Regions from separate parts of the Nonomuraea sp. NPDC001636 genome, predicted to be linked through region 1. Evidence: riboswitches for the same ligand, from Rfam matches in the RefSeq annotation. Region 1 holds a riboswitch; the other holds the start of a gene.

What was found. Region 1 has a riboswitch for glycine ahead of gcvP (aminomethyl-transferring glycine dehydrogenase). Riboswitches for the same ligand answer to the same signal wherever they lie in the genome.
Region 2: it holds a riboswitch for glycine, as region 1 does, so the genes downstream of both, gcvT (glycine cleavage system aminomethyltransferase GcvT) here and gcvP (aminomethyl-transferring glycine dehydrogenase) in region 1, are expected to answer to the same signal.

The regions. Positions count from the first base shown of each region.
Region 1 covers NZ_JBEOZT010000002.1:172,877-178,389, forward strand. Annotated here, with positions in the region: gene gcvP (aminomethyl-transferring glycine dehydrogenase) at 80-2,905, opposite strand; glycine riboswitch at 3,072-3,168, opposite strand; gene ABT158_RS04560 (MerR family transcriptional regulator) at 3,217-3,837, opposite strand; gene ABT158_RS04565 (bifunctional nuclease family protein) at 3,985-4,455, opposite strand; gene ftsR (transcriptional regulator FtsR) at 4,588-5,214, opposite strand; gene ABT158_RS04575 (double zinc ribbon and FHA domain-containing protein) at 5,238-5,513, opposite strand, start outside.
Region 2 covers NZ_JBEOZT010000001.1:593,394-598,906, forward strand. Annotated here, with positions in the region: gene ABT158_RS02770 (L-serine ammonia-lyase) at 1-833, opposite strand, end outside; gene gcvH (glycine cleavage system protein GcvH) at 892-1,281, opposite strand; gene gcvT (glycine cleavage system aminomethyltransferase GcvT) at 1,278-2,363, opposite strand; glycine riboswitch at 2,398-2,497, opposite strand; glycine riboswitch at 2,518-2,615, opposite strand; gene ABT158_RS02785 (M28 family peptidase) at 2,878-4,251, opposite strand; gene ABT158_RS02790 (M4 family metallopeptidase) at 4,323-5,513, opposite strand, start outside.

The sequences.
Region 1 (5,513 bases):
GATCATGTCTGCTCACTTGACGGTGTAGGACTGGGCCGGGTCCGGCGCGGGCCCCCGGGCGGGGACCCGCGCGGGCGGCTCAGTCCTCGTACGCCTCCAGCGGCGGGCAGGAGCACACCAGGTTGCGGTCGCCGTACGCCTGGTCGATGCGGCGCACCGGCACCCAGTACTTGCCCTCGCGCAGCGAGGCCACCGGGTAGGCCGCCTCGGTCCGCGAGTACGGGTGGGCCCACTCGTCGGCGGTGACCGACTCGGCCGTGTGCGGCGCGTTGCGCAGCGGGTTGTCGGTCTTGTCGTAGTCGCCGGAGGCCACCTTGGCGATCTCGCCGCGGATGGCGATCATGGCGTCCACGAACCGGTCGAGCTCGTCCAGGTCCTCGCTCTCGGTCGGCTCGATCATCAGCGTGCCGGCCACCGGGAACGACATGGTCGGCGCGTGGAAGCCGTAGTCGATCAGGCGTTTGGCCACGTCGTCGACGGTGACGCCGGTCTCCTTGGTGATCTGGCGCAGGTCCACGATGCACTCGTGGGCCACCAGGCCGCCGCGCCCGGTGTAGAGCACCGGGTAGTGCGGGGCCAGCCGCCGGGCCAGGTAGTTGGCCGACAGGATGGCCTGCTCGGTGGCCGCCGTGAGGCCCTCGGAGCCCATCATCCGCACGTACGCCCACGAGATCGGCAGGATGCCCGCCGAGCCGTACGGGGCGGCCGAGACCGGGCCGACCGGGCCGCCGTCGCGCAGCGGGTGGCCGGGCAGGTAGGCCGACAGGTGGCCGCGGACCGCGACCGGGCCGACGCCGGGGCCGCCGCCGCCGTGCGGGATGCAGAACGTCTTGTGCAGGTTGAGGTGGGACACGTCGGCGCCGAACTCGCCCGGCTTGGCCAGGCCCACCAGGGCGTTGAGGTTGGCGCCGTCGACGTAGACCTGGCCGCCGGCCTCGTGCACCTTGGCGCAGACCTCGGTGATCGACTCCTCGTACACGCCGTGCGTGGACGGGTACGTCACCATGATCGCGGCGAGCCTGTCACGGTGCTTGGCGATCTTGGCGTCGAGGTCGGCCAGGTCGATGTTCCCGTCGCTGTCGCAGGCCACGACCACGACCCGCATGCCCGCCATGACGGCGCTGGCCGCGTTCGTGCCGTGGGCCGAGGACGGGATCAGGCACACGTCCCGCTCGGTGTCGCCGTTGGCCTGGTGGTAGGCGCGGATGGCCAGCAGGCCGGCGAACTCGCCCTGGGAGCCGGCGTTCGGCTGGATGGAGACCGCGTCGTAGCCGGTCACCTCGGCCAGCCAGCCCTCCAGGGTGCCGATGAGCTCCCGGTAGCCCTCGGTCTGGGCCTCCGGCGCGTACGGGTGCACGCCGGCGAACTCCGGCCAGGTGATCGGCTCCATCTCGGTGGTCGCGTTCAGCTTCATCGTGCACGAGCCGAGCGGGATCATCGAACGGTCGAGCGCGATGTCCTTGTCCTGGAGCCTGCGCAGGTAGCGCAGCATCGCGGTCTCGGAGCGGTGGCTGTGGAAGACCGGGTGGGTCAGGTAGTCCGACTCGCGCAGCAGTTCGGCCGGCAGCGCGTCGGCCTCCAGCGCCACCTCCTCGCGCTCGACGCCGAAGGCGGCCCACACCTTGACCAGCTCGGCCGCGCCGGTCTTCTCGTCGCAGGCGATCGAGACGTGGTCGTCGCCGGCCTGCCACAGGTTGACGCCCCGCTCGGCGGCGGCGGCCACCACCTCGGCGGCCCTGCCGGGCACCCGGACGAGCACGGTGTCGAAGAACTCGCCGTGCACGACCTCCAGGCCGGCCTCGCGCAGCCCGCCGGCCAGCGCGACGGCGTGCCGGTGCACGCGGTGCGCGATCCGGCGCAGGCCCTCGGGGCCGTGGTAGACGGCGTACATGCCGGCGATCACGGCCAGCAGGACCTGGGCGGTGCAGATGTTGCTGGTGGCCTTCTCGCGGCGGATGTGCTGCTCGCGGGTCTGCAGGGCCAGCCGGTAGGCGGGGTCGCCGTCGACGTCGACCGACACGCCGACCAGGCGGCCGGGCATCTGCCGCTGCAGGCCCTCGCGTACGGACATGTAGGCCGCGTGCGGCCCGCCGAACCCGAAGGAGACGCCGAAGCGCTGGGAGGAGCCGACGGCGATGTCGGCGCCCAGCTCGCCGGGGGCGGCCACGAGCGTGAGGGCCAGCAGGTCGGCGGCGGCCACGACGAGCGCGCCGGCCTCGTGCGCCCTGGCGGCCACGTCGCGGAAGTCGCGCAGGCGGCCGGAGGCGCCCGGGTACTGGACGAGCACGCCGAAGCACTCGGGCAGCTCGCCGTCGAGGTCGTGCTCGACCAGCGTGATGCCGAGCGGCTCGGCGCGGGTGGCCAGCACGGCCTTGGTCTGGGGCAGCGTGTCGGCGTCGACCACGAACACGTCGCTCTTGGACTTGCCGGCCCGGCGGGCCAGCGTCATGGCCTCGGCCGCGGCGGTGGCCTCGTCCAGCAGGGAGGCGCCGGCGACGTCGAGGCCGGTCAGGTCGGAGACGACCGTCTGGAAGTTCAGCAGCGCCTCCAGGCGGCCCTGCGAGATCTCCGGCTGGTACGGCGTGTAGGCGGTGTACCAGCCCGGGTTCTCCAGCAGGTTGCGCCGGATGACGGCGGGTGTGACGGTGTCGTAGTAGCCCAGGCCGATCATGGAGGTCAGCACCCGGTTGCGGGAGGCCAGCTCGCGCAGCTCGGCGATGGCCTCGGTCTCGCTCGCGGCGGCCGGCAGCTTGAGCCGGTCCTTGACCCTGATGGCCTCGGGCACGGCCACGGCCACCAGATCGCCGACGGACTCGAAGCCCACGGCCTCGAGCATGCGCTGCTGCTCGGACTCGGATGGGCCGATGTGCCTGGACGAGAACGGCGGAGCGGACAGGTCGGTCATGGAGGTTGCCTCCCGAGGCTTGGAGACCGGCGCCAGGGCGCGGGCGAGTGCCGGATCTCCCCCTCTGTCATCGCGACGTCATCGCGACCTGAGAGCTTCACCCCGCCGTGGGGCTTGCACCGTCGGTGAGGTGCGCCTGGCGGGCGCACCTGCTTTCCAGAGTTGCCTCACCCGAGCGGTACGGGATGCCTGAGAGATTCCGGGGAGGGTTGCTCCTTCGGCGCCCCAGGACCGCAGCCCAGGGACTCTCCCGCACGGGGTCATCAGCCTTACTCTGTCCTAGATTACTACGGTGTGTTCAGCGGTTCAGCTCACCCCGTGCGGCGTGCGCGACGCCGCTTGGCGAGCTCGTCAGCGGGATGGTCGGCCGGGACGGTGTCCTCGACCGCCGCCCGTTCCCCCGGCAGCTCCGCGAGGGAGCCCTCGACCTCTCGCCAGACCCGGCCGAGCGCGATGCCGAACACGCCCTGGCCGCCCTGGAGGAGATCGATCACCTCGTCGGCCGAGGTGCACTCGTAGACGCTGACACCGTCGCTCATGAGCGTGATCTGCGCGAGGTCGGCGACCCCGCGGTCACGCAGATGCTGCACCGCGGTGCGGATCTGCTGCAACGACACCCCGGTGTCGAGCAGCCGCTTGACGACCTTGAGCACCAGGATGTCGCGGAAGCTGTAGAGCCGCTGCGAGCCCGAGCCGTGCGCGGCTCTTATCGTGGGCTCGACCAGGCCCGTGCGCGCCCAGTAGTCGAGCTGCCTGTAGGTGATGCCGGCTGCCGAACAGGCTGTGGGCCCGCGGTATCCGATGTCGTCGGGCACCGTCGCGGGCTGCTCGTCGAAGAGCAGTCCCTGCTCTCCGGCACGCTGCCGCGCGCTCTCGCGCCGCACCGGATCTTCCTGGCCGGCCGTCTTTCCCTCGCCGCTGCTGACCGCCACGCGGACCTCCGGCTTTCTCTCATCCCATGGCCTGATCTGGGGGTTCGTAAAGGGCGACCACGGGTTTCACTTGCACCGTAGGACCGTGACCATGCCCAGTCAACGATCCGGCTCGGCGCGTCGTGAAGCGTAAATGCACTGAAATACCTACCCCGCCCTGCCGAAGTCCTCGGGAGTGATCGTGTCAAGGAACTCCCTGAACTTCTCCACCTCGTCCTCCTGGTCGTCCGGGATGATCACACCGGCCTCCTGGACCACCTCTTCGCTGGCGAAGATGCGCGCGCCGGTGCGCAGCGCCAGGGCGATCGAGTCGGAGGGGCGGGCGCTGACCTCCACACCGTTGGAGAACACCAGGTCGGCGAAGAAGATGCCGTCACGCAGGGCCACGATGTTGACCGCGCGCAGCCCGACGCCGAGCGCGCTCAGCACGTCCCTGAACAGGTCGTGGGTGAGCGGCCGGGGCGGCGGCTCCTCGGCCTGCGCCAGGGCGATCGCGGTCGCCTCGGTCATGCCGATCCAGATCGGAAGGAACCGTTCCCCGTGTGCCTCCTTGAGCAAGACGATCGGCTGATTTGTGGGCATCTCAACTCGAACGCCCACGACCTCCATCTGCAACACGGGCTGCTCCGTATTCGGCCGGCCGGTCGCCCGGCACAGCTGTTGACTGGGTCGTTTCTGCTACACGCTTATGCATTTCAACGTAACACCCGGCAGGCCTGGAATGTGCCCCGGCCTTCCAGCTCTGTGCCCTCAGCGGCCCAGGACAGACCTGACGCCGAGGCGCACCAGGGAGGCGTGCAGGTCGAGCAGGAGCGTGGACAACTCCCTGGCGGCCTCGTCGGCCTCGCCGATGGCGCCGGGCGCGCGCCGCTTGAGTATGGGCGCGACGGTCTGCTCGACCAGCCCGCACTCCCGCTCGGCGGCGGCCTTGACCGCGCGCAGGTGGCGGGCGTGCAGGCCGAAGCGGGCCAGGGCGCCGACGCTGCGCGCGATCTTCAGCGCCTCCTCGTCGTAGCGCCTGGCCACGGGGGCGAGCAGGCCGTAGTCCTCCAGCTCGGCGAGGGTCTCCTCGTCGATGCCGGCCGCCTCCAGCAGCTGGGCCCGGTCGTAGCGGACCTCCTGGGTCTGCTGCACCGCGCGCGGACGGCCGAAGCTCTCGGCCATCCTGTCCTTGATCACCCGCAGCGGCAGGTAGTGGTCGCGCTGCTCGGTCAGGATGAAACGCAACTGCTCGACGTGGAGATGGGTGAACTTGCGGTAGCCCGAGGGGCTGCGCTCGGGCTCGATCAGCCCCTCACCCTCCAAGAAGCGGATCTTGGACACGGTGACGTCGGGGAACTCGCCCTGCAGCAGGGCGAGCACCTCCCCGATGCTCATGTGCGAGCGTGCCGCCTGTGAGCTCATGCGCCGGCGTTGACCCTCATCAGGAAGACGAGGCGGAACTTGCCGATCTGCACCTCGTCTCCGGAGTGCAGGGGGACCTCCTCGATGCGCTCGCGGTTGACGTAGGTGCCGTTGAGGCTGCCCACGTCGCGTACGGAGAACTGGCCGCCGCGGTGGCGGTAGAACTCGACGTGGCGCCGGGAGACGGTGATGTCGTCGAGGAAGATGTCGCTCTCCGGGTGGCGCCCGGTCGTGGTGAGGTCTTTGTCCAGCCGGAACCGGCTGCCCTGGTT
Region 2 (5,513 bases), on a different contig from region 1:
TCCTCGTTGACGGCCAGGGCGAACAGCGCCACCCAGTCCATCGCCTGCAGCGGGTCCTTCTCGGCCGACTCGGCCTGCAGCCGCCGGTGGAGCTGGTTGGCCCGGCGCTTGACCTTCAGGCCGCCGGGCAGCACGCCCTCCTTGCCGATGCCGCGCCGCACGCACTCCGACATCACCCGCCACAGGTTGAGGATGCCCGCGCGGATCTCCTCCTCGGTGCGCCCGAACGCCTTCTCGTTCTCCAGCATCAGGGCGGAGATCGACAGGCCGGTGTTCGAGCAGTGCTTGAGCAGCTCCTCGCCCGAGGCGAACGGGTAGGGCAGGACGGTGTCGTCGGGCTTGATGCGGTCGGCGCCGGTGGCCTTCTCGTCCACGACGAAGCCGCCGCCGACGGAGAAGTAGACCTTCTCGCGCACGGTCCCGCCCTGCTCGTCGCGGGCGGTGAAGCGCATGCCGTTGGGGTGCTCGGGCAGGGAGATCTTGCGCTCGAAGACGAGGTCCTGGCCCACGACGAAGGGGATCTCGTGCTCGCCGTAGAGCTTGACCGTGCCCGCGGCGCGCATCTCGGCCAGACGGGCGTCGACGGAGTCGACGTCGACCAGCTCCGGCTTCTCACCGGACAGGCCGAGCAGCACCGCCTTGTCGCTGCCGTGGCCCTTGCCGGTCAGGCCGAGCGAGCCGTACAGGATGACCTCGACACGGGCCACGCGGGGGAGCAGGCCGTCGTCGTGCAGCCCGCGGGCGAACTTGTGCGCGGCGGCCATCGGGCCGCCCGTGTGGGAGCTGGACGGTCCGATGCCGATCTTGAAGAGGTCGAAGACGCTGATCGCCATTGATGGCGCCCTTCAGTTCAGGAAGTGCCGGGGCCCGCCGCGGGCCCCGGCGTTGGTGTCAGGACTCGCCTGAGGTGAGCGCCGTGTACTCCTCGGCGGACAGCAGGTCCTCCGCGTCGCCCTCCATGCGGACGCGGAACATCCAGCCGTCGCCGTACGGGTCGCTGTTGGCCAGCGACGGGTCGTCGGCCACGGCCGAGTTCACCTCGACGATCTCGCCGCCGACGGGCGCGTAGATCTCGCTCACCGACTTGGTGGACTCGACCTCGCCGACCGAGTCACCCGCCTCGACGGTCGAACCGACCTCGGGGAGCTGCACGAAGACGACGTCACCAAGAGCCTCGGCGGCGAAGGCCGTGATGCCGACGGTCACGGTGATGCCGTCGTCCACGCCCGACACCCACTCGTGCTCCTTGGTGTAGTTCAGGTCGTCAGGGATGTTGCTCACTTGTTCCTCCTGTAGAAGGGCAGCTCGACCAGGTCCATAGGTTCATGGCTGCCCCGGATGTCCACGGCCAGACCTGTGTCGGCCCCGGCGTCCACGTAGGCCATCGCGATGGGCTTGCCCAGGGTCTGGGAGGGCGCACCGCTGGTGACCTCGCCGACGACGGCGCCGTCGCGGGTGACCGGGTAGCCGTGACGCGGCACCCGGCGGCCCTGGGCGACCAGGCCGACCAGGCGGCGGCGGGGCTGGTCGTCCTTGACCGCCTCCAGTGCCGCCCTGCCGACGAAGTCACCGGGCTTGTCGAATTTCACCACTCTGCCCAGCCCCGCGTCGAACGGGGTCAGGTCGGAGCTCAGCTCGTTGCCGTAGAGCGGCATGCCGGCCTCCAGCCTGAGGGTGTCGCGGCTGGACAGACCGGCGGCGCGCAGGCCGTGCGGCTCGCCCGCGGCCTCCAGGGCGCGCCAGAGCGGCACGGCGTCCTGGTTGGCGACGAACAGCTCGAAGCCGTCCTCGCCGGTGTAGCCGGTGCGGGCGATGAGCGCCTGGCGGCCGTCGACCACGCCGGGCAGGCCCGCGTAGTACTTGAGACCGTCGAGGTCGGCGTCGGTGAGCGTGGCCAGGATCTCCTGGGCCTTCGGGCCCTGGATTGCGATGAGGGCGTACTGCTGGGAGCGGTCATCGACCGTCGCGTCATACGACTTAGTACGATTTTTCAGCTCATCCGCGACCTTGTCGGAGTTCGAGGCGTTGGCCACCACCATGAACTCCTCGTCCGCCAGCCGGTAGACGATGAGGTCGTCGAGCACCCCGCCGCGCTCGTCCACGATCATCGTGTACCTGGCCCGGCCGGGCGCCAGCGCCGACAGGTGGCCGACCAGCGCGTAGTCGAGGGCCTCTCCGGCCTGCGGACCGGTCAGGAAGATCTCGCCCATGTGCGAGAGGTCGAACAGCCCGGCCGCCTCGCGGACGGCTTTGTGCTCCGCCGACTCGCTGCCGTACCGGAGCGGCATGAGCCAGCCGGCGAAGTCGGTCAGCGTGGCGCCTAGGGCCTCGTGGACGTCTCGTAGCGGCGTAGGTCGGGACATTTGTCGCACCTCAGGACAGGATTGGATGCCAGCATCCTCCCCCTCTGTCATGGATGCCTGAGAGCTTCGCCCGAGTTTTACCGGACTTTCACCTTCGGCGAGGCCCCGAGGGCCTGCTTTCCAGAGGTCACCTCCCCGTAAGAACGCCTTACAGGGCTGCCGCGCGGTCCTTTGCCTTGAGAGGTTCGCGGGGAGGGCTTGCTCCTTCAGGGACCCTGACCGGCTGTCAGGGTGCTCTCCCGCACGGTTTCGCCGGTGATGTCCGTCAGCCTAGTGCCGTCATGGGGGTGTTGTCGCGCTTCGCCCCCTGCCATCCGCGGCATCCGCGACATCCCGCACGCAGCGAAAAGCGGCCGCGGCCCCGGAGAGGCGGGGTCGCGGCCGCGTTGGTGGCCGCGCGCGAGCCGGTCATGGCAGGTCAGCTCGCACGCGGCAGCTCGGGGCGGGCCGGCGGTGACCGGCCCGCGCGGGATCAGGCCCTGCGGATCACAGGCCCTGAGATCAGGCCCGAGGGTCAGGCCCGTGCCCAGAGGGCGGGCACGTTCGGCGGCTCCCAGCCCGGCAGGCTGGTGTGCGCCTGGAGGCAGCGGTAGCTGACCCCCTGGTAGGTGACGACGTCTCCGGCCGTGTACGACTTGTAAGCCGTCCAGGTGGTGCCCTGGCCGTCCCCTCCGACGGTCAGGGTGAAGGACGCGGAGTGGTCCGCCGTCGCCCCGTCGCCGTTGATCCCTATGGTGTACGTCCCCGCCGCGACGCCGCTGGTGGTGGCGATCGTGACGGTGGACGACTGGCCCGCCTGAACCGTGGACGGGCTGAAGGAGACGGTGACCCCGCTCGGCACGTTCCCGGCGGAGAGCGCGACGCTCTGCGCCTGGCCGGACGTGACCTGGGTACTGACCGCCGCGGTAGCCGACTGACCGGCCTGGACCGATGCCGACGACGGGGTCACCGAGATCGAGTAGTCGTTCTCCGTGGGCGTGCCGGTGCCCACGGCGAGCTTCCATATGGCGTACGCGATGGCGTCGGAGTTGCGGTCGAGCGCCGTGGTGTTGATGGCGCTCGGGTAGCTGTCGCACGCGCTGTGGTAGCAGCGGTCGAACGCCTGCCCGGCCGAGCCGCCCCACTTGGCGGCCTGGGCCGAGCTCTTGACCGCCCCGGCCCCCGTGGCCAGGCCGCCGACCCGGACGCCCGCGGTCTTGAACGAGGCGTGGTCGCTGCGGCCGTCGCCCTCCCTGTCACCCTCGGTCTGCAGGCCGATGGTGGCGAAGTAGTCGTTGAAGGTGCGCTGGATGGCCGCGTCGTCGTCGTAGACGAAGTAGCCGGCGTTGGTCGAGGCGATCATGTCGAAGTTCAGGTACACCTCGACGCCGCTCGCGCCGCCGTTCTGCACGTAGTACCTGGACCCGACCATGCCCGCCTCCTCGGCGCCCCACCAGCCGAACCGCACGTGCTTGGTGAGGGTGGGCTTGCGGGCGGCGAGGGTGAGGGCGTTCTCCAGGAGCGCGGCCGAGCCGGAACCGTTGTCGTTGATCCCGGGGCCGGCCGCGACGCTGTCGAGGTGGGCGCCGAGCATCACGGTCTGGTTGGCGGGCCCGCCCGGCCAGTCGGCGATCAGGTTGCTGCCGCCGCTGAAGTTCTGCACGCGGGTGGTGAAGCCGGCCGCGTCCAGCTTGCCCTTGATGTAGTTCATCGAGGCGGTGAAGCCCGGTCTGCCCGAGGCGCGGTTGCCGCCGTTGCTCGTGGCGATGGACTGCAACTGGCTCAGATGCGCCGTCACGTTCGCGACGGGGATGTCGGGCGCGGGGTCGGCGGCGGCGCCGGCCGGTCCGGCCGGCGTGGTGAGGGTCAGGGCCAACGCGGCGGTGGCCGCGGCGCCCAGCCTGAGCATGGCGTTCACGATCTGTGGCTCCTCAAGGGGGTTGGGCGGCCACCCCGGCGTGGCCGCCCAGGTCGTGCGACTTAGACCGGCTGCCAGAGGGCAGGGGTGTTGGGCGGCTCCCAGCCCGGCAGGCTGGTGTGCGCCTGGAGGCAGCGGTAGCTGGTGCCCTGGTAGGTGACGGTCTGTCCGGCCGTGTAGGCCGTGTACGTCTGCCACGTGGTGCCCTGGCCGCCGCCCACCGTCAGGCTGAAGGAGGCCGAGTGGTCGGCGCTCGCGCCGTCGGCGTTCAGGCTGATCGTGTACGTGCTGGGCGTCACGCCGCTCGTCGTCGCGAACGTCACCGTGGACGACTGCCCGGCGGTGATCGTGGACGGGCTGAAGCTGACCGTCACGCCCGCGGGCACGTTGCTCGCCGACAGGGCGACGCTCTGCGCCTGACCGGCGGTGACCTGCGTGCTGACCGTGGCGGTGGCCGACTGACCGGCCTGCACCGAGGCCGACGACGGGGTCACGCCGAAGGAGAAGTCGTTCGGCGAGCTCTGCCCGATCTGCAGGTTGTAGGTGGCCTGGCGGTCCACGTCGGCGCCGTCGGCCGTGATGGCGATCGAGTGGCTGCCCTGCGGGCTGCTGGCCGAGGTGGTGATCGTCAGCGTCGAGCTCTGCCCCGCGGTGATCGTGGCCGGGCTGAACGAGGCGGTCACGCCGGCCGGCAGGGTGCCGGTCCGCAGGGTGATCGACTGCGCCGAGCCGCCGGTCACGGTGGTGCTCACCGTGGTCGTGGTGCTCTGGCCGGGGGTGACGCTGCCGGAGGCGGGGTTCAGGTTGACCGAGAAGTCGTTGCTGCCCTGGGTGCAGGTCGGCTCGCCGGACTGGGCCCGGACGCTGACGCCGTCCCAGGCGTTCTTGACCACGTTGAACTCGGTGCAGCTGCCCGGGTACAGGGTCTTGGCGGCCTGGAGGGTGGCGACCCTGGCCTTGGCGTGCGTCCACGGCTGGGTCTTCATGTTCAGCGCGGACATGAACACCTCACCGGCCTTGCGGATGCCGATGCCGGTGATCGCGGCGCCGTTGTCGCAGCGGGTGCTGGCGGGCTTGCCCGAGGGGTTGGTGCCCTCGGCCACCAGGTAGAACCAGTGGTTCTGCGGGCCGGCCGCCGCGTGCACCTCGGTGTTCGGGATGGAGGCGCTGTAGCAGTTCGGGTGGCTGAGGGCCGACGGGTTGTACATGTTGCGGATCGGCCCGGACCCGGAGAGGTTGACCTCCTCGCCGAC